2 regions of the Burkholderia singularis genome follow, and region 2 is predicted to be linked to the other one. Evidence: predicted binding sites of a transcription regulator. Region 2 holds the regulator's gene; the other holds the start of a gene.
What was found. The regulator LexA, encoded in region 2, represses DNA repair genes until DNA is damaged. The targets are predictions, from matches to a motif close to ACTGTATNNNNATACAGT.
Positions count from the first base shown of each region.

Region 1: dinB (DNA polymerase IV) is a predicted target of LexA. The motif match lies at 7,247-7,264, and genes of this name have one in related genera.

Region 1 is NZ_CP013448.1:1,614,044-1,623,441, forward strand. Features, by position in the region: gene glnA (type I glutamate--ammonia ligase) at 1-346, shown strand, start outside; gene glnL (nitrogen regulation protein NR(II)) at 511-1,653, shown strand; gene ntrC (nitrogen regulation protein NR(I)) at 1,691-3,208, shown strand; gene xth (exodeoxyribonuclease III) at 3,375-4,151, opposite strand; gene AQ611_RS26710 (hypothetical protein) at 4,372-4,464, shown strand; gene AQ611_RS07455 (dienelactone hydrolase family protein) at 4,953-5,660, shown strand; gene AQ611_RS07460 (FkbM family methyltransferase) at 5,857-6,654, opposite strand; tRNA gene AQ611_RS07465 (tRNA-Met) at 6,857-6,933, shown strand; gene dinB (DNA polymerase IV) at 7,274-8,476, shown strand; gene AQ611_RS07475 (M3 family metallopeptidase) at 8,585-9,398, opposite strand, start outside.
Region 2 is NZ_CP013448.1:2,481,365-2,490,762, reverse strand. Features, by position in the region: gene AQ611_RS10975 (PaaI family thioesterase) at 2-439, shown strand; gene AQ611_RS10970 (NADP(H)-dependent aldo-keto reductase) at 587-1,639, shown strand; gene AQ611_RS10965 (permease) at 1,955-3,016, shown strand; gene AQ611_RS10960 (hypothetical protein) at 3,080-3,502, shown strand; gene AQ611_RS10955 (ABC transporter permease) at 3,880-4,710, opposite strand; gene nodI (nodulation factor ABC transporter ATP-binding protein NodI) at 4,717-5,631, opposite strand; gene AQ611_RS10945 (universal stress protein) at 5,861-6,355, shown strand; gene AQ611_RS10940 (DUF2939 domain-containing protein) at 6,455-7,165, opposite strand; gene AQ611_RS10935 (hypothetical protein) at 7,201-7,521, opposite strand; gene lexA (transcriptional repressor LexA) at 7,580-8,227, opposite strand; gene AQ611_RS10925 (sulfate ABC transporter substrate-binding protein) at 8,499-9,398, shown strand, end outside.

The DNA.
Region 1 (9,398 bases), 870 kb from region 2:
CCGCATCGAAACGCGTTTCCCGGACCCGATGGCCAACCCGTACCTCGCGTTTTCGGCGCTGATGATGGCGGGCCTCGACGGCGTGCAGAACAAGATTCATCCGGGCGAAGCCGCCGACAAGAATCTGTACGATTTGCCGCCTGAAGAAGACGCGAAGATCCCGACCGTCTGCGCCGGTCTCGACCAGGCGCTCGATGCGCTCGACAAGGATCGTGAGTTCCTCACGCGCGGCGGCGTGTTCACCGACGGCATGATCGATGCGTACCTCGAACTGAAGGAAGGCGAGTTGCAGCGCTTCCGCATGACGACGCATCCGATCGAGTTCGAGATGTACTACTCGCTGTAAGCGGCGATGGCGCTTCGTTTCGTCGGCGGGCGAAGCGCCGCGGCGCCGACCGGCCTTCGCGCGGCAGGTGCGCGCGAAGGCTACGGACCTTGAGGGGACGGCGGGACGCCGTCCCCTTTTTGTTCCGCCCGTCATGGCGGTTTTTGACACGGCATCCACGCAAGATGGTTCTGAAGAATCTGATCAAGGCCAGGGCTGGCCACTCGGAGCGCTTGTCGGACGATGACCGGCTGGCGCGCTCCGGGCTATTGACCGGGCTCGAAGCGTTGCCCACGGTCGTGCTCGTGCTCGACCGGCGCACGCTCAAGATTGCATTTGCGAATCCGTCGGCAGAGGCGATGCTCGACATCTCGCGGCGGCAACTGTCGCAGATGCCGTGGGGCGAGATTTTTCCGAACGCGAACGAGCTGGCGACGACGATCACCGCGATCGGCGAGGAGCGCTTCCATGCGACCCATCTCGACACCGTGCTCGACCGCCCGGGCCGCGAACCGTTGCATGTGCACGCGATCGTCGGCTTTCTCGAGGGGGCGCCGGACTACGTACTCGTCGAGCTGTTCGAAAACGAGCGGCAGTCGCGCACGGATCGCGAGGAACGGATTCACGATCTCACGGCCGTCAACAAGCAGTTGATTCGCAATCTCGCGCACGAAATCAAAAATCCGCTCGGCGGCATTCGCGGCGCCGCGCAACTGCTCGAATTCGAGCTTGGCGAGCGCGAGCGCGGCGAGCTGCGCGAGTACACGCAGGTCATCATCAAGGAATCGGACCGGCTGCAGACGCTCGTCGACCGTCTGCTCGAGCCGCACCGTCATCCGCACATCGTTGGCGACGTGAACATCCACGAGGTGTGCGAGCGGGTGCGCGCGGTGATGCTCGCGGAGTTTCCGCGCGGGCTCACGATCGAGCGCGACTACGACGTCAGCGTGCCAGACCTGCGCGGCGACAAGGAGCAGTTGATCCAGGCGCTCCTGAACGTCGTGCGCAATGCGGCGCAGGCGCTGCGTGAGCGTATCGCGCAGGGCGACGCGAGGATCGAGTTGCGCACGCGCGTCGCGCGCAAGGTCACGATCGCCAAGCGTCTGTACAAGCTTGCGCTCGATTTGCGCGTGACCGACAACGGCCCGGGCATTCCCGACGACATCCGCGACCGGATCTTCTATCCGCTCGTGTCGGGGCGCGAGGAGGGCAGCGGGCTCGGTCTCACGCTCGCGCAAACGTTCATCCAGCAGCACGACGGGATGATCGAAGTGGACAGCCGGCCGGGCCGCACCGAATTTCAGATTTTGCTGCCGCTCGATTCGTGAGCGGCGGCGCAGTGATTCTCCATACCTCTGACCGACTATGAAGCCGATCTGGATAGTAGACGACGACCAATCGATCCGCTGGGTGCTCGAAAAAGCGCTTGCGCGCGAGAGCTTCGCGACGAGGAGCTTTGCGAACGTGCGCGACGCGCTTGCCGCGCTCGATCATGAAACGCCGCAGGTGCTCGTATCCGATATCCGGATGCCGGGCGGCTCGGGGCTCGAGCTGTTGCAGGCGATGCATGAGCGCCTGCCGGGGCTGCCCGTCATCATCATGACCGCGTTCTCGGATCTCGACAGTGCGGTTGCCGCGTTTCAAGGCGGCGCGTTCGAGTATCTGGCGAAACCGTTCGACGTCGACAAGGCGGTGGAGCTGATCCGCCGTGCAGTCGACGAGAGCCTGCGCGGCGGCGCGCCCGACGACGACCGGCTCGCCGATGCGCCCGAGATGCTCGGCCAGGCGAGTGCGATGCAGGATATGTTCCGCGCGATCGGCCGGCTGTCGCATTCGGTGGCGACGGTGCTGATCACGGGTGAATCGGGGACCGGCAAGGAACTCGTCGCGCGTGCGCTGCATCGGCACAGCCCGCGCGCGAACGGCCCGTTCATCGCGCTCAACACGGCTGCGATTCCGAAGGATCTGCTCGAATCCGAGCTGTTCGGCCACGAGCGCGGTGCGTTCACCGGCGCGCAGACCACGCGTCAGGGGCGCTTCGAGCAGGCGGAGAACGGCACGCTCTTTCTCGACGAAATCGGCGACATGCCGTTCGATCTTCAGACCCGGCTGTTGCGCGTGCTGTCGGACGGGCAGTTCTATCGCGTCGGCGGTCATAGCCCGTTGCGCGCGAACGTGCGGGTCATCGCGGCGACTCACCAGAATCTCGAGGCGCGCGTGCGGCAGGGATTGTTCCGCGAGGATCTGTATCACCGGCTCAACGTGATCCGTTTGCGGTTGCCGGCGCTGCGCGAGCGCAGCGAAGACATCGCGCTTCTTACGCGCCACTTTCTGCAAAAGAGCGCACGCGAACTGGGCGTCGAGCCCAAGCGGGTATCGGACGAGGCGCTGGCCTATCTGAGTTCGCTGCCGTTCCCCGGCAACGTGCGGCAGCTCGAGAATCTCGCAAACTGGCTGACGGTGATGGCGCCCGCGCAGACGATCGAGATCAAGGATCTGCCGCCCGATCTCGTCGCAACGCAGGTCGCGGCGGCCGGCGCGGGCGCGCACGAAGCCGCCGCGGGCGGCGACGCGCACGCCGGCGGCGGCAGCCCGGCTGCCGTGCCGCCGGCCGCCGTCGCGGGCGTTGCCGCCGTCGCGAACAACGCGCCGCCTGTCGCCGCATATCCGTTATGGGAACATGGGCTGCGTACCGAGGTCGCCCGCTTGTTGCGCGAGAATTCTGCCGATGTGATGGACGCGCTTGCGCGCCGCTTCGAGGCCGCGGTGATTCGCGAGGCGCTTGATTTCACGCGCGGTCGCAAGGTCGAGGCGGCAGAGCGGCTGGGCATCGGCCGCAATACGATCACGCGCAAGATTCAGGAGTTGCATCTGGAGTCGTGATGCGGTTGAGCCGGGCGTTGGCGCCGGTTGCGACGACGGCGGGGGATGGCATGCGTCTGAACGGATGCGCGCGGCTCGCCCGGCGATCCGGGCGTGTTCCGAACGCTCGCGCATTCGGCCCGAAACGGGCCGGGGCATCCGCGTGTCCCGGCCGCATCGTGCCGCGCTACCCGATCTGAGCGACGACCGGTGTGTGATCGGACGGCTGATCCCATTTGCGCGGCTCGCGGTCGACCGTGCAGCTCGTGCAGGTATCGGCGAGCGCGCTCGACAACAGGATATGGTCGATCCTCAAGCCCGCGTTGCGGCGGAAAGCGAGCATCCGGTAGTCCCACCACGTAAAGGTTTTGTCCGGCTGCTCGAAGCGCCGGAACGCGTCGACGAGGCCGAGCCCGACGAGCTGCGCGAAATGCGCGCGCTCCTGCGGCGATACGAGATTTTGGCCTTCCCATTTCGCGGGATCATGCACGTCGCGATCTTCGGGCGCGATGTTGTAATCGCCCAGCAGCGCGAGCTTCGGGTAGCGCACGAGTTCGTCTTTGAGCCACGTCTGCAGCGCGTCGAGCCACTGCATCTTGTAGACGAATTTGTCGGAGTCGAGCGCCTGGCCGTTCGGAAAATAGGCGCAGACGATGCGCACGCCGTCGATCGTTGCGGCAATCAGGCGCTGCTGCGGATCGTCGAATCCGGGAATGTTGCGAACGACGTTCGTTTCATCGAACGGCAGGCTCGTGCGCGCGAGAATCGCGACGCCGTTGTACGTCTTTTGGCCGGCGAACCAGCTTCGGTAGCCGGCCGCCTCGAGTTCAGCGACCGGAAACTTCTCGTCGGGAATCTTCAGTTCCTGCAGGCAGAGCACGTCGGCGCCGCTCTGCGCGAGCCAGTCGAGGACGTGCTGCTTGCGCACGTTCAATGAATTGACGTTCCAGGTGGCAATCTTCATTAATTCGTCATCGCCTTATGTGGCGGGTGTTTGCGGGTGGTGGGCGGCTGCAGGAATCGTCTGGCTGTCCACCTGGCTACCCATCTCATCCGCTGTGGTTGGGGCACAACAAAAGTGCGTCGCGGCTTTCGGCCGTGATGCCGCTCTGGCGCGCGGGCCGATCTTGATGAGCGGGAGTTTACCAGCGGGGACGAGCCGGTAGCGCTTCGTCGACGCATACCTGAGCGGTCCGGCGGCAACGCAGGCTGCGATTGGCGCCGGATATGGCGAGTACACGGCCAGCCGAATGGGCTCGGCATTGGCAATGCGATGAAGCGCCGCCGCAGGCGGCGCGAGAAGGGGGGCGCCGGTCTACTCGCGCGCGGAGAATGGGCGCGGGCGGAATTTGTCCTGCCGCCGAATGCCCATGGCGGTTCAGTCAAGCGATGAGTGACAAGTGCGCTACTCGAAAGCCCTTAGGTTCTATTCAAAAAAGGAAGCTGACGATTGAAAGCGATCGAGCAATAGGGAAGCGAGCGAACGCCGTGGGCGCGAAAGACAGCAACGCGGCCGCCGTGCGGCCGACATTCCCGATGGCCAAGCGTTGATCGGCGCGCCGGATGAAATCGGGCAACGGGCGAACTCAGAGAGTGGCGAAGCGGCGCCGGCCATCTCTGTGCAGCGTGCGCGTGCCTCGCGCGCAGCCGCCGGGAAGCGACGGTTGGCACATGCGCCGCTCGGGCCGTCGCATCGGCTCGAACACCGAGCAGCGCCGCGAAGCGTGCGCTATGCTAGACGGCTCATATGGCTGAGGACCACACGATGACACAAACGCTCGGATCCACGATTACCTTTCAGCGGCCGGACGGCCAGACCGTGAACGGCTATCTCGCTCGGCCGGAGCAGGCCGAAGGCGCGCCCGCGATCGTCGTCATTCAGGAATGGTGGGGCTTGAATGACCAGATTCGCGGCGTCGCGGACAGGCTCGCACGTGCCGGTTATTTCGCGCTCGTTCCCGATCTCTATCGCGGCAAGGCGACAGTCGAAGAAGAGGAGGCTCATCACTTGATGAATGCACTCGACTTCGGCGACGCGACGAGCCAGGACATTCGCGGCGCGGTGTCCTATCTGAAACAGCATGCGGCGCGCGTCGGCGTGACGGGCTACTGCATGGGCGGCGCGCTGACCCTGCTCGCGCTGTCCCAGATTCCGGACGTATCGGCCGGCGTGGTCTGGTACGGCTTCCCGCCGCTCGACTACATCGACGCAACGAAGATCCGCGTGCCAGTGCTCGGCCACTGGGCCACGCAGGACGCGGCCTTTCCGATCGCAACCGTCGATGCGCTCGAAGCGAAGCTGCGCGAAGCCAACGTCGATTTCACGTTTCATCGCTATCAAGCGCATCACGCGTTCGCGAACGAGACGGCGCTCGGGCCGAACCGGATCGCAATCACGCAGTACGATCCCGTATGGGCGCAACTGGCGTGGGACCGCTCGTTGACGTTCTGGGGCCGCACGCTCTGGAAGTAATGCGCGATCGAGCAGCCGCGCCGGCTGCGTGTGGCAGCCGGCGCGGCGTTCAGCAGAGGGCGGCGGTGCGCGTCATGCCGTCATCTTGTCGACGGCCATCGAAAAAGCGCCGGGAAGGTTTCTCCGCCGGCGTGCTGCGGCAGTGGAGCGGCCAGGCCGGCATGCGCCGCGGCCGGCCTGCCATTGCATCGCTCAATCAGACCGGCGTGCCGACGCTTGCGAGCGCGGCCGCGTTCCCGGCCATCGCATGGTCGAATTCGCCGCGCTTTTCGGTCGGCACCATGAAGTAATCCCAGCACACGTAGTCGCAGCCGAACTTCCAATCGTCGCGCGTTTCGAACGGCGTGAGGAAGATGCTGTATAGCGTGTAGCCGTGCTGTTGCGCGAAGTCGAACAGCGTTTCGGCGGTGTTGCCGTAGGCGCTGTACGTCGGCAAGCCGTACTCGACCGACACGACCGGGCGAAAGCGCCCCAGCGTGACTTGCGCGCCGCGCAGGCAGTCGATTTCGCCGCCTTCGATATCGATCTTCACGAACGACAGCGATTCGAGCGCGGACGTGTGCGCATCGAGTGTGCTGACGGTGACTTCGATTTGCGTGGGGTTGGCGGCTTCGGGCCGATTGAACTGGCGCTGGCGCAAGCCGCTTTCCTCCGGCGTGCCTTGCGCATAGGAAAACGACGCGGTGCCGGGGATATTGCTCAACGCAAGATTGAATAATTGGACGTTGGGCGTCGCGGCGAATCGTTGGGTCAGCGCTTCGTATGCGAACGGCAACGGCTCGAAGCCGAGCGCGCGGCCGTTCGGCCCGATGCATTCGGCGAGCGGCCCGAGATGCCGGCCGACATGCGCGCCGATGTCGATGACCGTGTCTCCTTGCTTGACCCACTTGCGATAGTGATATTCGAGCAGCGCCTCGAAGCTGAAGCTGATTGCTCCCGCATCGAGCAGTTCACGAATCCGAATCAGTCTGGCACGGCTGGCGGAATGCTCCACGTTGTCCTCGTCCTTGTCGTCGAAGAGGTTAGGGGGGTGACCTGTCCCCGGATGATCCTAACACAGGGACGATGGCGGCCGATATCGGCTTGTTCCGGTTGTGTTACGGTGGTTTCAGCTCGCCGCGCGACGGTCTCATGGAAATAAATTGAATGGAAGTTTGACTCATCCTCATAAACCCCATATAATCTCTTTTCTCTGACGCGGGGTGGAGCAGTCTGGCAGCTCGTCGGGCTCATAACCCGAAGGTCGTAGGTTCAAATCCTACCCCCGCAACCAAATACGGCGAAAAAAAAATCCCGCGTATGTGACCGATGCGCGATTCGCCAAAAAGCCCGGCTAATGCCGGGCTTTTTTGTTTGTATTCACATGCGCCGCACTCGCCTTTCGAGATCCTCTTCTTCTGGCGCGTCTCCCCTTACGTCGCATCATCGCGCTGTGTTCTTGTCTGCGCGCTTTGCGCATGGCGCGCTGCGCGTTCGAATCGATCCATCGCAGAACAACCTGTTCTTCGGCGCGCCGTGCGCAGTCGTCGCGCGGCGCGCGGCATCGGTACGCATGCTTCGTCCCGAGCCGCACAGTTGAAACGCGCACTGTGTTTTTGTACAGTATCGGCATCTTGGATAAGCCGCCGCTCCCTCCTGACGTGCCGTCACCGCCATCGAGCGGCGCGTGTGCGTTCGTGCGCAAGATCATCCATTGCGATTGCGACTGCTTTTATGCGTCGGTCGAGATGCGCGACGATCCGTCGTTGCGCGGCCGTCCGCTCGCGGTCGGCGGCCGGCCCGATCAGCGCGGCGTGATTGCCACCTGCAATTACGACGCGCGGCGCTATGGCGTGCATTCGGCGATGTCGTCGGCGCTTGCGATGCGCAAGTGCCCCGACCTGTTGATTCTGCCGCCCGCAATGGACAAGTATCGCGCGGCATCAAGGCTCATCATGGCGATCTATCGCGATTACACGCCGGATGTCGAACCACTGTCGCTCGACGAGGCGTATCTCGACGTGAGCCGCGCCACACGCTGTCGCGGCAGCGCGACGCTGATCGCGCGCGAGATCCGCGAGCGCGTGCGCGAGACGGTCGGCGTCACGGTGTCGGCTGGCGTCGCGCCGAACAAGTTCGTCGCGAAGATCGCGTCCGACTGGAACAAGCCCGACGGCCTTTTCGTCGTGCGGCCGCATGAAGTCGATGCGTTCGTCGCCGCGTTGCCGGTGCGCAAGCTGCATGGCGTCGGCAAGGTGACGGCCGCGCGGCTCGACAAGCTCGGTATCGGCACTTGCGGGCAACTGCGCGCATGGTCGCTGTTCGATCTGCATCGCGAGTTCGGCGCGTTCGGCCGCCGGCTTTACGAGCTTGCGCGCGGCATCGACGAGCGGCCGGTGCGCGCGGATCAGGAGCGCAAATCCGTCAGCGTCGAGACGACCTACGTGCAGGATCTCGCCACGCTCGAGCAATGTGCGGCCGAGATTCGCCGGCTGACGGCGCAACTCGATGTGCGCATCGAACGGGCAGGGGCGGCACGTTCGATCAGAAAGCTGTATGTGAAGATCCGTTTCGCGGATTTTCAGCGCACGACGGTCGAATGCGTGGCCGATGCGACCGATCCGGACACCGCGGTCGCATTGCTCGAAAAAGGGCTCGCGCGGCGCAGGCAGCCGGTGCGGCTGCTTGGCGTCGGCGTGCGGGTCGACGAGGACACGGCCGAGCGGCATGGACAGATTGCATTGTTCGATGACGATCCGCGCGCCGGTGGAGCAATCGCCGATTGCACGGCGCCCGGCTGCGCCGGCGATGGCAACGGCACTGCGAGCCCGGAGTGATAAACAAAAAAAGTGGCAACCCGCGAATGCAGGTTGCCGCCTGTTTGACGCGCGAACGGCTTAAAGCGAGGGCGCCGTCGCGCACCGCACGCGGGCGATGCCGCGCGCTTACGGGTGCGCCGAGCCGGCGTCGGCCATCCCGTTGTGGCGCAGCAGCGCGTCAATGCGCGGCTCGCGTCCGCGGAACGCCTTGAACGATTCCATCGCCGGGCGACTGCCGCCCACTTCGAGGATTTCGTGCCGATAGCGTGCGCCCGTCGCCGCGTCGAGCACGCTGCCCGCCGTGCGCGCGGCTTCCTCGAACGCCGCGTAGGCGTCGGCGGACAGCACCTCCGCCCACTTGTAGCTGTAGTAACCCGCCGCGTAGCCGCCCGCGAAGATATGGCTGAACGTGTTCGGCCAGCGCGAGAACGACGCCTGCGGGATCACGTGGAAGCGCTCGTTGATGGCGCGCGCGAAATCGTTGACGTTCGCCGTTGCGGCGCCGCCGCTCTGCGGATCGAAATCGACATGCAGCAGCATGTCGAACATCGAGAACACGATCTGGCGCAGCGTGCCGAGGCCGCTTTGGAAATTCTTCGCGGCGAGCATTTTGTCGAACAGCGCGCGCGGCAGCGGCTCGTTCGAATCGACGTGCGACGACATCGATTTCAGCACATCCCATTCCCAGCAGAAGTTCTCCATGAACTGCGACGGCAGCTCGACCGCATCCCATTCGACGCCGTTGATTCCCGACACGCCGATCTCGTCGACGCGCGTCAGCATGTGATGCAGCCCGTGGCCGAACTCGTGGAACAGCGTGATCACCTCGTCGTGCGTGAAGCATGCGGGCTTGTCGCCGATCGGCGCGGAGAAGTTGCAGTTCAAATAGGCGACGGGCGTCTGCACGCTGCCGTCGCCGCGCTTCGCGCGTGAGCGCGCG
Region 2 (9,398 bases):
GATGAATCCGCTTTCCATGTCCGGTCTCGAACTGTTGCGCGCCGCCGCGGCGGGCGATTTGCCGGTTGCGTCGATCGCCGAGACGGTGCCGATGCGCATTGACGATGTCGAGCTCGGTTACATCAGGATGAGCGCCCGGGCCGACGGTCGCCATTTGAATCCGCTGGGCGGCGTGCACGGCGGTTTCGCCGCGACCGTGCTCGATTCCGTCACCGGCTGCGCGGTGCATACGATGCTCGATGCGGGAGTCGGTTACGGGACGATCGATCTGCACGTGAAAATGCTGCGCCCGGTGCCGCGCGACGCCGACCTGATTGCCGAGGGGCGTGTGATCCATTTGTCGAAAAGCCTGGGCGTCGCGGAAGGGACGCTGAAGACATCGGATGACAAACTGGTTGCCCACGCATCGGCCACCTGCTTCATTCAGCGGCAGCCCTGAGCGGCGGGACGGCGCATTTGCGCTGCCGCTCGAGCCGCGCCGGCAGCGTAAGCGCCGCTCGAACGGCGCAGGGCCGGGCGCGCCGTGAAGCAATCCCGCCGATGTGCTAGCGTCGGGATTTTCCACTCGACGCAACAGGAAACCAGCATGAAATACCGCACACTCGGCGATTCGGGCGTTGAAGTCAGCGTGATCGGCCTCGGCACGATGACCTGGGGCGAGCAGAATACGGAAAGCGACGCGCACGCGCAGCTCGATTACGCCGTCGACCAGGGCGTGACGCTGATCGATACGGCCGAGATGTACCCCGTGCCGCCGAAGCCGGAAACGCAAGGGCGCACCGAATCCTACCTCGGCACTTGGCTCGCGAAGCACCGCGCGCTCAGAGACAAGCTGACGATCGCGACGAAGATCGCCGGCCCGGTGCGTCAGCCGCATCAGCCCGCGCATATCCGCGGCACGGGCAACCAGTTCGACCGCAAGAATCTGACCGAGGCGCTCGACGGCAGCCTGAAGCGCTTGCAAACCGATTATGTCGATCTGTACCAACTCCATTGGCCAGACCGGAGCACGACGACGTTCGGCCGCTCAACCTACCCCTGGGTCGACGATCCCTATACGGTGCCGATCGAAGAAACGCTCGCCGTGCTCGGCGAGTTCGTCAAGGCGGGCAAGGTGCGGCATGTCGGCGTGTCGAACGAAACGCCGTGGGGCGTCGCGCAGTTTCTGCATGCGGCGCGGCAGGCCGGCGTGCCGCGCATCGTCAGCATCCAGAATCCGTACAGCTTGCTGAACCGCACGTTCGAGAACGGGCTGTCGGAGTTCAGCCATCGCGACGGCATCGGGCTGCTCGCCTATTCGCCGCTCGCGTTCGGCTGGCTGTCCGGTAAGTATGAAGGCGGCGCGCGCCCCGCCGGCGCGCGCATCACGCTGTACGAGCGGTTCCAGCGTTACAGCAAGCCGAAGGCGCTCGAGGCGACCTCGCGCTATGTCGCGCTGGCCAAGCGCCATGGGCTGTCGCCGGTGCAGTTGGCGCTCGCGTTCGTCAACAGCCGGCCGTTCGTGACGAGTAATCTGGTGGGCGCGACGTCGCTCGAGCAGTTGCGGGAGAACATCGCCAGCATCGACGTGACGCTGTCGCCGGAAATTCTTGCCGAAATCGACGCGCTGCACGAATTGCAGCCCAATCCGGCGCCTTGAAGGGTGCATCCGGGGCAATGGCGCGGCTTTTACGCGGGGGCGCCAGCGCGAGCGGCCGATGGGCGCCGCGCGCAGTGCATGCGTGCGGCGGCACGGGCGTTGATCGGAGAATCGCGCATCACGTGCGATAATTCCGGTTTCCCGTTACCGGCCCGGTTCGGTCGAACCGGGTAGTGATTTCCCGTATCCGAGGCCGAAGCGTCGATGAGCGGCCGCCATCGCTGCATGCGGCGCGGGCGGCCGCTCATTCATCCGTTTCCGGCGTTTCGCTTCGATGCGCAATAGGCTCCGATACACGCATTCACGGCGACCAGCATGACCACTTCCCGTTCTCTTAATCCGCATCCCGCGCTTGGCTTGGCTGCGTTCGTGCTGCTCGCTGTCGCAGGGCTCTTCTACGTGAAGTGGTTTCCGTACTACCACAAGGCGTTCGTTGCCGCCGATCATCATTCGATCGGCCAGTCGATTCTGATGGGAACGGCGGCGCAGCCGCCCGAGCCGTCGCTGAAGGCGGCGCTCGACTATGCCTGGGCATATGGCAAGGCGATCTGGCAGGCGATGGTGCTGGGTTTGCTGCTCGGCTCGGCGGTGCAGGCGCTGCTGCCCGCGCATTGGGTCGCGCGCGCGCTCGGCGGCACGGGGTTCGGCAGTGTCGCGGCGGGCGGTCTGCTCGCGCTGCCCGGCATGATGTGCACGTGCTGCGCGGCGCCTGTCGTCGCTGGTTTGCGCGAGCGTGACGCATCGCCGGGCGGCGCGGTCGCCTTCTGGCTCGGCAATACGGTGCTCAACCCCGCTGCGCTGGTGTTCATGGGCTTCGTGCTCGGCTGGCAGTGGAGTGCGTTGCGGCTCGTGCTCGGCATCGCCATGGTGTTCGGCATTGGCTATCTGCTGAACCGTCTTGCCGGGCCGCAAACGCGTGCGATCGACGATGCATTGCGCGCGCGGCTGATTGCCGGGCAGGCCGAGGCCGGCAACGCGTTCGTCCGCTGGGCGAAGCTTTTCGTGCGAATGGCGGTGCGCCTCATTCCCGAGTATCTGGTGCTCGTGCTGCTGCTCGGCGCAGCGCGCGCATGGCTTTTTCCGCACATCGGGCCGGACATTGGCAACGGGCTTGGCTGGATCGTCGCATTCGCGGTGGCAGGCATGCTGTTCGTGATTCCGACCGCGGGCGAGGTGCCGATCATCCAGGCGATGCTGTCGCTCGGCATGGGCGTCGGGCCGGCCGGTGCATTGCTGATGACGCTGCCACCCGTCAGCGTGCCGTCGCTCGCCATGCTTGCCCGCTCGTTCAAACCGGCAACGCTCGCGCTCGTCGCGGGGCTCGTCGTCGTATTCGGAATCGTCGGTGGCCTGGCCGCAATCGGGCTCGGATTCTAATCGGGCCGGCCTCGGCGCAGAGGCCGGCCGCTATTTCAGCAGTGGAAACAATCAGGAAAACGCATGACGCAACACAAGGTACACCCCCGGCTCGAACAGGCGCTGACGCGCGGTGATCTGGCGATCCGCCAGGCCAATTCCACGCGCGCGACTGCCGTGCTGAACGCGCTTGGCAAGATGATCGTCGAGGCGTCGGCGACGATCGGCGTCGAGGCGAGCGTGGAGATTCCGCAAGGCGAGCGAGTTTACGATCCGATCAACGGGCTGTGGCCGCAGAAGATGCTGGTGTCGTTCGATGGGCCCGTCGCGGATGCCGATCCGGAAGAGCTGCGCACCGTCTATTTGCTCGCCGACGATCCGGGCACGGTGTTTCGCGTCGAATGGCATCGCGCGGATGGCAAACTCGGCCGGCAGGAGGGCGGTCCGATTGCGACCGTTGCGTTCTTGACCGATGTCGAGATGCCGTGGAGCGACGACGACGAGTGAGCGCGAATGGGCGCGGCGGGCCGGCGCGGGCCATCGGCAGCCGACCACGGGATGCGGTTCGGACGGCCAGTGCGCGATTGATGAAGCGCGGCCGGTGAGATGCGGCTGATGAAGCGCGATGCCGCGCGTGCAGGCGTCATTTGTATGACGATTCCGCTAGGCGGAGCGCGCTGCGTGAAGCTGCGGCTGCAGACGAGCGCGGCGGATCGGTCGTGCGGCATTCGGCAAACGAGCCGCGTGCAGAAATAGCCGCTGGCGAAACTGGCTGTTCGGGCCGCCTGGGCCGACAATCCGTGCGGCTCAAAGGCTCAAAGGCTCAAAGGCTCAAAGGCTCAAAGGCTTAGCGTGGGCCGCGGTTGCTTGTTACGCCTGCGTATTCAGCGCATCATCCGCCTTCTGAATAGCCGGGCGCAGACGAAAAAACCGCCAATCGCATACGCGGCAAGGATTGCGACGTGCATCGCGACGCCGGTGGCCGGACGATCGAGCATTGCAGGGCGGATCAGGTCGACGGCATTCGCGAGCGGCAACGCATAAGCAGCATGCCGTGCGAAATCGGGTAACTGCGTGAGCGGAAAGAACACGCCGGAGAGCAGCAGCATCGGCGTCAGTACAAGCGTCTGATAGAACATGAAGAAGTCATACGACGGCGCGAGCGCGGTGACGATCATCGATAAGCTCGCGAATGCAAGGCCGGCGAGTGCGATTACCGGCAACGCAAGCAACATCGACGGAAATGTCGCGTAACCGAGGATGCCAGCGACGAGCATGATCGCGGCACCCGACAGCATCGCCTTGCTCGCTGCCCAGACGATCTCGCCGAGCACGATATCGCCGAGCGCGAGCGGCGTGTGCATGATCGCCTCCCAGGTGCGCTGCACGTGCATGCGCGAAAAGCCCGAATACATTGCTTCGAAGCTCGCCGACATCATCACGCTCGAGCCGACCGTGCCGGCCGCGAGAAATGCAATGTACGACACGCCGTCGACGTGCCCGACCATCAGCCCGAGTCCGAGCCCGAGCCCGAATAAATAGATCATCGGATCGGCGAGATTGCCGAACATCGACGCGAGCGCGAGCTTCTGCCAGACGAGATAGTTGCGCCGCCACACGGCGATCCAATTGGTCGCGTTCGCGGGCAGCGCCAGCAGGGATTCGCGCTCGCGGGGCGCGGTGGCGGATGTCGGCGGGTAACGGCGGGTGTCCATCGTGCGTCAGTCCTGCATCTCGCGGCCCGTCAGCCGCAAAAACACGTCTTCGAGATTGGCTGGCCGGTTCAGGCAGCGCAGGCCGTGACGGCCTTTCAGCCGCGTATTGATCGGCTCGGGATCGTCGACATAGCAAAAGAGCGTTTCGCCGCTGATTTCGGTGCGCTTGACCAGGGGCGCAAGTTCGTCGCGCAAGCTCACGGGATCGGGGCCGTAGATTTCGATCACGTCGCAACCGATTTCCTGCTCGATCAACGAGTGCGGCGCGCCCTCCGCGATCTTCCGGCCTTCCTCGATCACGCACAGCCGATGGCACAGGCGCTCGGCTTCTTCCATGAAATGCGTGGTCAAAAGGATCGTCTTGCCGCGTGCGAGCAGCGAGCGCAGCCGCTCCCACATCAGATGCCGCGCTTGCGGATCGAGCCCTGTCGTCGGTTCGTCGAGCACGAGCACGTCAGGGTCGTTGACGAGCGCGCGCGCGAGAGTCAGCCGCCGTTTCATGCCGCCGGACAGCTCGCTTACCTTCGCATTCGCCTTGTTTTCGAGCTTCGCGAATTCGAGCAGCGGCGGCACGAGCGCGCGCGCATCGTGTGCGGTGAGCCCGAAATAGCGCGCGAAGACGATCAGGTTCTCGCGAACGGTAAAGTCGGGGTCGAGGTTGTCGAACTGCGGCACCACGCCGATGCGCCGGCGCGCATGGCGCGCGCGCGCCGGCACCGGTTCGCCGCATAGTCGGATCGAGCCCGCATCGGGATGGGTGACGCCGAGCAGCATCTTGAGCGTCGTGGTTTTGCCCGCGCCGTTCGGACCGAGCAGGCCAAAACATTCGCCGGGATGCACATGAAACGACAGCCCATCGACGACGAGCCGGTTGTCATAGCGTTTTTCGACTTCCTGAAAATCGATCGATGCGACGGACATGGGCGAGCGGAGGTAATAGGAATCGTGCGGCACGAACGGGCCATTCTAGTGCATCGATTGCATGATTTCAGCGGCGCGAGACGTGCGGATCACGTGTCGCCCGGTATCGTTACATCACATCATTGTGCATTTGCGGCGCGCGGCGAATCAGCGTTTTCCAGCTCTTGCATCTGCGATTGCGTCGCACCATGATGAACTCACGCGCCTGTTGCGTAATAGGGAGATCATCATGGCGAGCTATAAAAAAATTCTACTGTGCTACGACGGTACGCTCGAAGGCCGCAAGGCATTGCGGTGCGGCGCCGATTTGGCGCTCGAACTGAAGGCGGAAACGCATTTGCTGTCGGTTGTCGACATGCGATCGAGCATTGCTCAAAGCGCCGGCTTGCTGACCGACGTTGCATGCAGCCGCTTCGAGGAAACCGCGCGCGAAATCCTGCAAGAAGGCGTTGATTGGCTGACCGCGCGCGGCGTGCAGGCGCAGGGGCACTTTGCATTCGGCTATCCGATCGACGAAATCGCCAATCTCGCAACGAAGCTCGGGGTCGATCTCGTCGTGGTCGGCCATCGTTGCCGGAGCGGCTTGTCGCGATGGTGGATGGGTTCGGGCAACACGCAATTGCTTGACCGCATATCGTGCAGCATTCTCGTTGCCTGCTCGTCGTCTGCCGAACAGCGCGCGGAGAGCCAGAAAGAGGCGGCGCAGGCGGCGACCGGACGATAACGTTCGCCGTGACGGTGGGCGACTGCTACCGTGCGGCGCGACGGATCGTATTCGGTTGCGCCGACCACTGTTCGAACGGCTGGCGTGCCGGCTGCCAGCTCAATCGTCATGCTCGTGCAGGTCGATTGCCGATAATTTCCAGCCGAACAGCCCGCTGCGATGGAAAATTGCGGCGTAGTGTGCATTGCTGTTGTTACGGCGGTAGATGACGACGAATTCGTCTACCCCTCGGTACGATGCACTAGTGCGCGGCGCCAGGTTGGGCGGCGCATCGGACGCCGGCGGCGCAGTTTGCGTCGTGGTGTCGGTGGCGGCTCCAGATACGGACGACGAAACGCCGCCGTTGTTTAACGGCGGTGCCGCGCCGGGCCCCGTGGCCGCTGCGGTGGACGGCTCGCTGCCGGCCGGGTTCAGTTCGGGGGGACGTTCACCAGGCTGAGCGCGTGGCGGTAAACCGCTCATCAACGCGGCGACGCCCTCTGGGGTTGCATACGCATCGACGAGCGGACCGACGAGTGCCGAACCGACGAGTGCACCGATGATGGCCAATGGATTGTCGCGCTGCCGGGCTTCGATACGCTGCATCAATTCATTGGTGAGCTGCTGCTTCAGGCTGCTGCGCAGCGCCGGAAAATCGACGTATTGACTGATCGCGTGGGCGTCGCGCGCGTCGATCGCCTGCTTGATTTGTCTGAGTGCGAGATATGGCGACGCGTACCCATAGACAATCATCGCGACGGCAATAACGAACATCGCGATGATAAAAAGCGGTTTCAGGACCCGTCTTTGCGGATGCGCGATAGCACTCAAACAGCCCCCTCGACGAACGAAATAGCGCTCGAGGATCAGAGACCTTGCTGTGTAAGCGAATGTTCCTCGGCGATGCAGCGATCGATCATGCGGCAGATCGCGTCGACCGTGCCGACCATGATGAACCGGGACGGCCCGTGGTAAACCCTTACCGGTGCACGTCGAGCGGGCTCCGCGTGATGGAGCGCGCTGTTCAGCGATACGCGTGCGAATGCGGGCAGTGCAGACGGCAGCAGCGACGGCTGCACGCCGGCGGCATGCGAATCCTCGACGAGCGGCGCGCAAGGCGTGCGTCCGCGCAGATGGCGCAGGCGGCCAAATTGTCGAAAGGGCAGCAGGCGGGCGAGGCGTTCCATAGGGTCCTCCAGATCCAAGCGAATGGAAAGGCGAAGCTGTAGCGGGGCCAACGGGCGATCAGAATTCGCCCGGGCGAATCAGTCCGACGGCGATACCTTCGAGCGCGAATTCCGCGCTGCCCGCCTTGACAAAGATATTTTCGTAATCCGGGTTTTCGGCGATCAGCTCGACGCCGCCGGCGTGACGCTTCAGGCGCTTGACCGTGACGTCATCGCCAAGCCGCGCGACGATGATCTGGCCATCCTTCGCCTCGCTGCGTTTTTGTACCGCGAGCAAATCTCCGTCGAGGATGCCGGCGTCGCGCATCGACAGCCCGCGCACCTTCAGCAGGTAGTCGGGCTTGCTCGAGAAGAGCGCCGGATCGCACGCGTAATGTTGTGAGATGTGCTCCTGCGCGAGGATCGGGCTGCCTGCGGCGACACGGCCGACGAGCGGCAGCGACAGCTGCATCAGCGCCGCATGCGGCAGCGGAAGCTGATGCGGCGCATCGTCGGTGCCGAGCAAGCGGATGCCGCGCGATGCGCCGGCCGCCAGTTCGATCACGCCCTTGCGCGCAAGCGCGCGCAAGTGCTCCTCGGCGGCGTTCGGCGAGCTGAACCCCAGTTCGGCGGCGATTTCCGCGCGGGTAGGGGGAAAGCCGGAGCGCTCGATCGCGCGGCGGATCAAGTCGAACACTTGCTGCTGACGGGCGGTGAGTTTGATCATGAGATGACTGTATGGATAGACAGTGTCTGTATTTTTATACAGTATCCACGGAAATTCAAGCGTTACTTGAGGTTCGACGCTATCGCATCGTTTCCGCCGTGGCTTCGCGCCGTCCTAGCGGCGTTTCGGCGGCAATAACCGTCCAGCGGCGTTTCATTACCACTTTTGAGTATTAAAAAATAAGGAACGATTATTTTTAATGATGAAACCCGTTCGTTAGACTGGCCCCACCTTGAACTGACGGCCTGCACATACACTTGGAGAACAACGGATGGTCAAGCGCAAAACGGGGTTGGGCAACGGCGCGCGGCGTCTCATCGCATCGGTCGCGCTCGGCGCAGCAGCCGTGCTCGGCGTGCTCACGCCCGCGCTGGCGGACACGACGTTTCTGAACGTCTCGTATGATCCGACGCGCGAGCTGTATCAAGACGTCAATCAGGCGTTCAGCAAGGAGTGGAAAGCCAAGACGGGTGAGACGGTCAATTTCAAGCAGTCGCACGGCGGCTCGGGCGCGCAGGCGCGCTCGGTGCTCGACGGCTTGCAGGCCGACGTCGTGACGCTCGCGCTCGCCTATGACATCGACGCGCTCGCGAACAAGGGCCTCGTCGACAAGGATTGGCAAAAACGTCTGCCGGACAACGCGTCGCCCTATACGTCGACGATCGTGTTTCTCGTGCGCAAGGGCAATCCGAAAGGCATCAAGGACTGGGACGACCTCGTGAAGCCGGGCGTGTCGATCGTCACGCCGAACCCGAAGACCTCGGGCGGCGCGCGCTGGAACTATCTCGCCGCGTGGGCGTATGCGCAGCACAAGCCGGGCGGCAGCGCGGAAACGGCCAAGGAATTCATCACGAAGCTCTATAAGAACGCGGGCGTGCTCGACTCCGGCGCGCGCGGCGCGACCACCAGCTTCGTGCAGCGTGGCATCGGCGACGTGCTGATCGCATGGGAAAACGAGGCGTTTCTGTCGGTCAAGGAATTCGGCGCCGACAAGTTCGAGATCGTCGTGCCGTCGGCCAGCATTCTGGCCGAGCCGCCGGTTGCGGTGGTCGACAAGGTGGTCGACAAGAAGGGCACGCGCAAGCTTGCACAGGCGTATCTGCAGTTCCTGTATAGCAAGGAAGGGCAGGAGATCGCCGCGCGCAACTATTACCGGCCGCGCGCGAAGGAT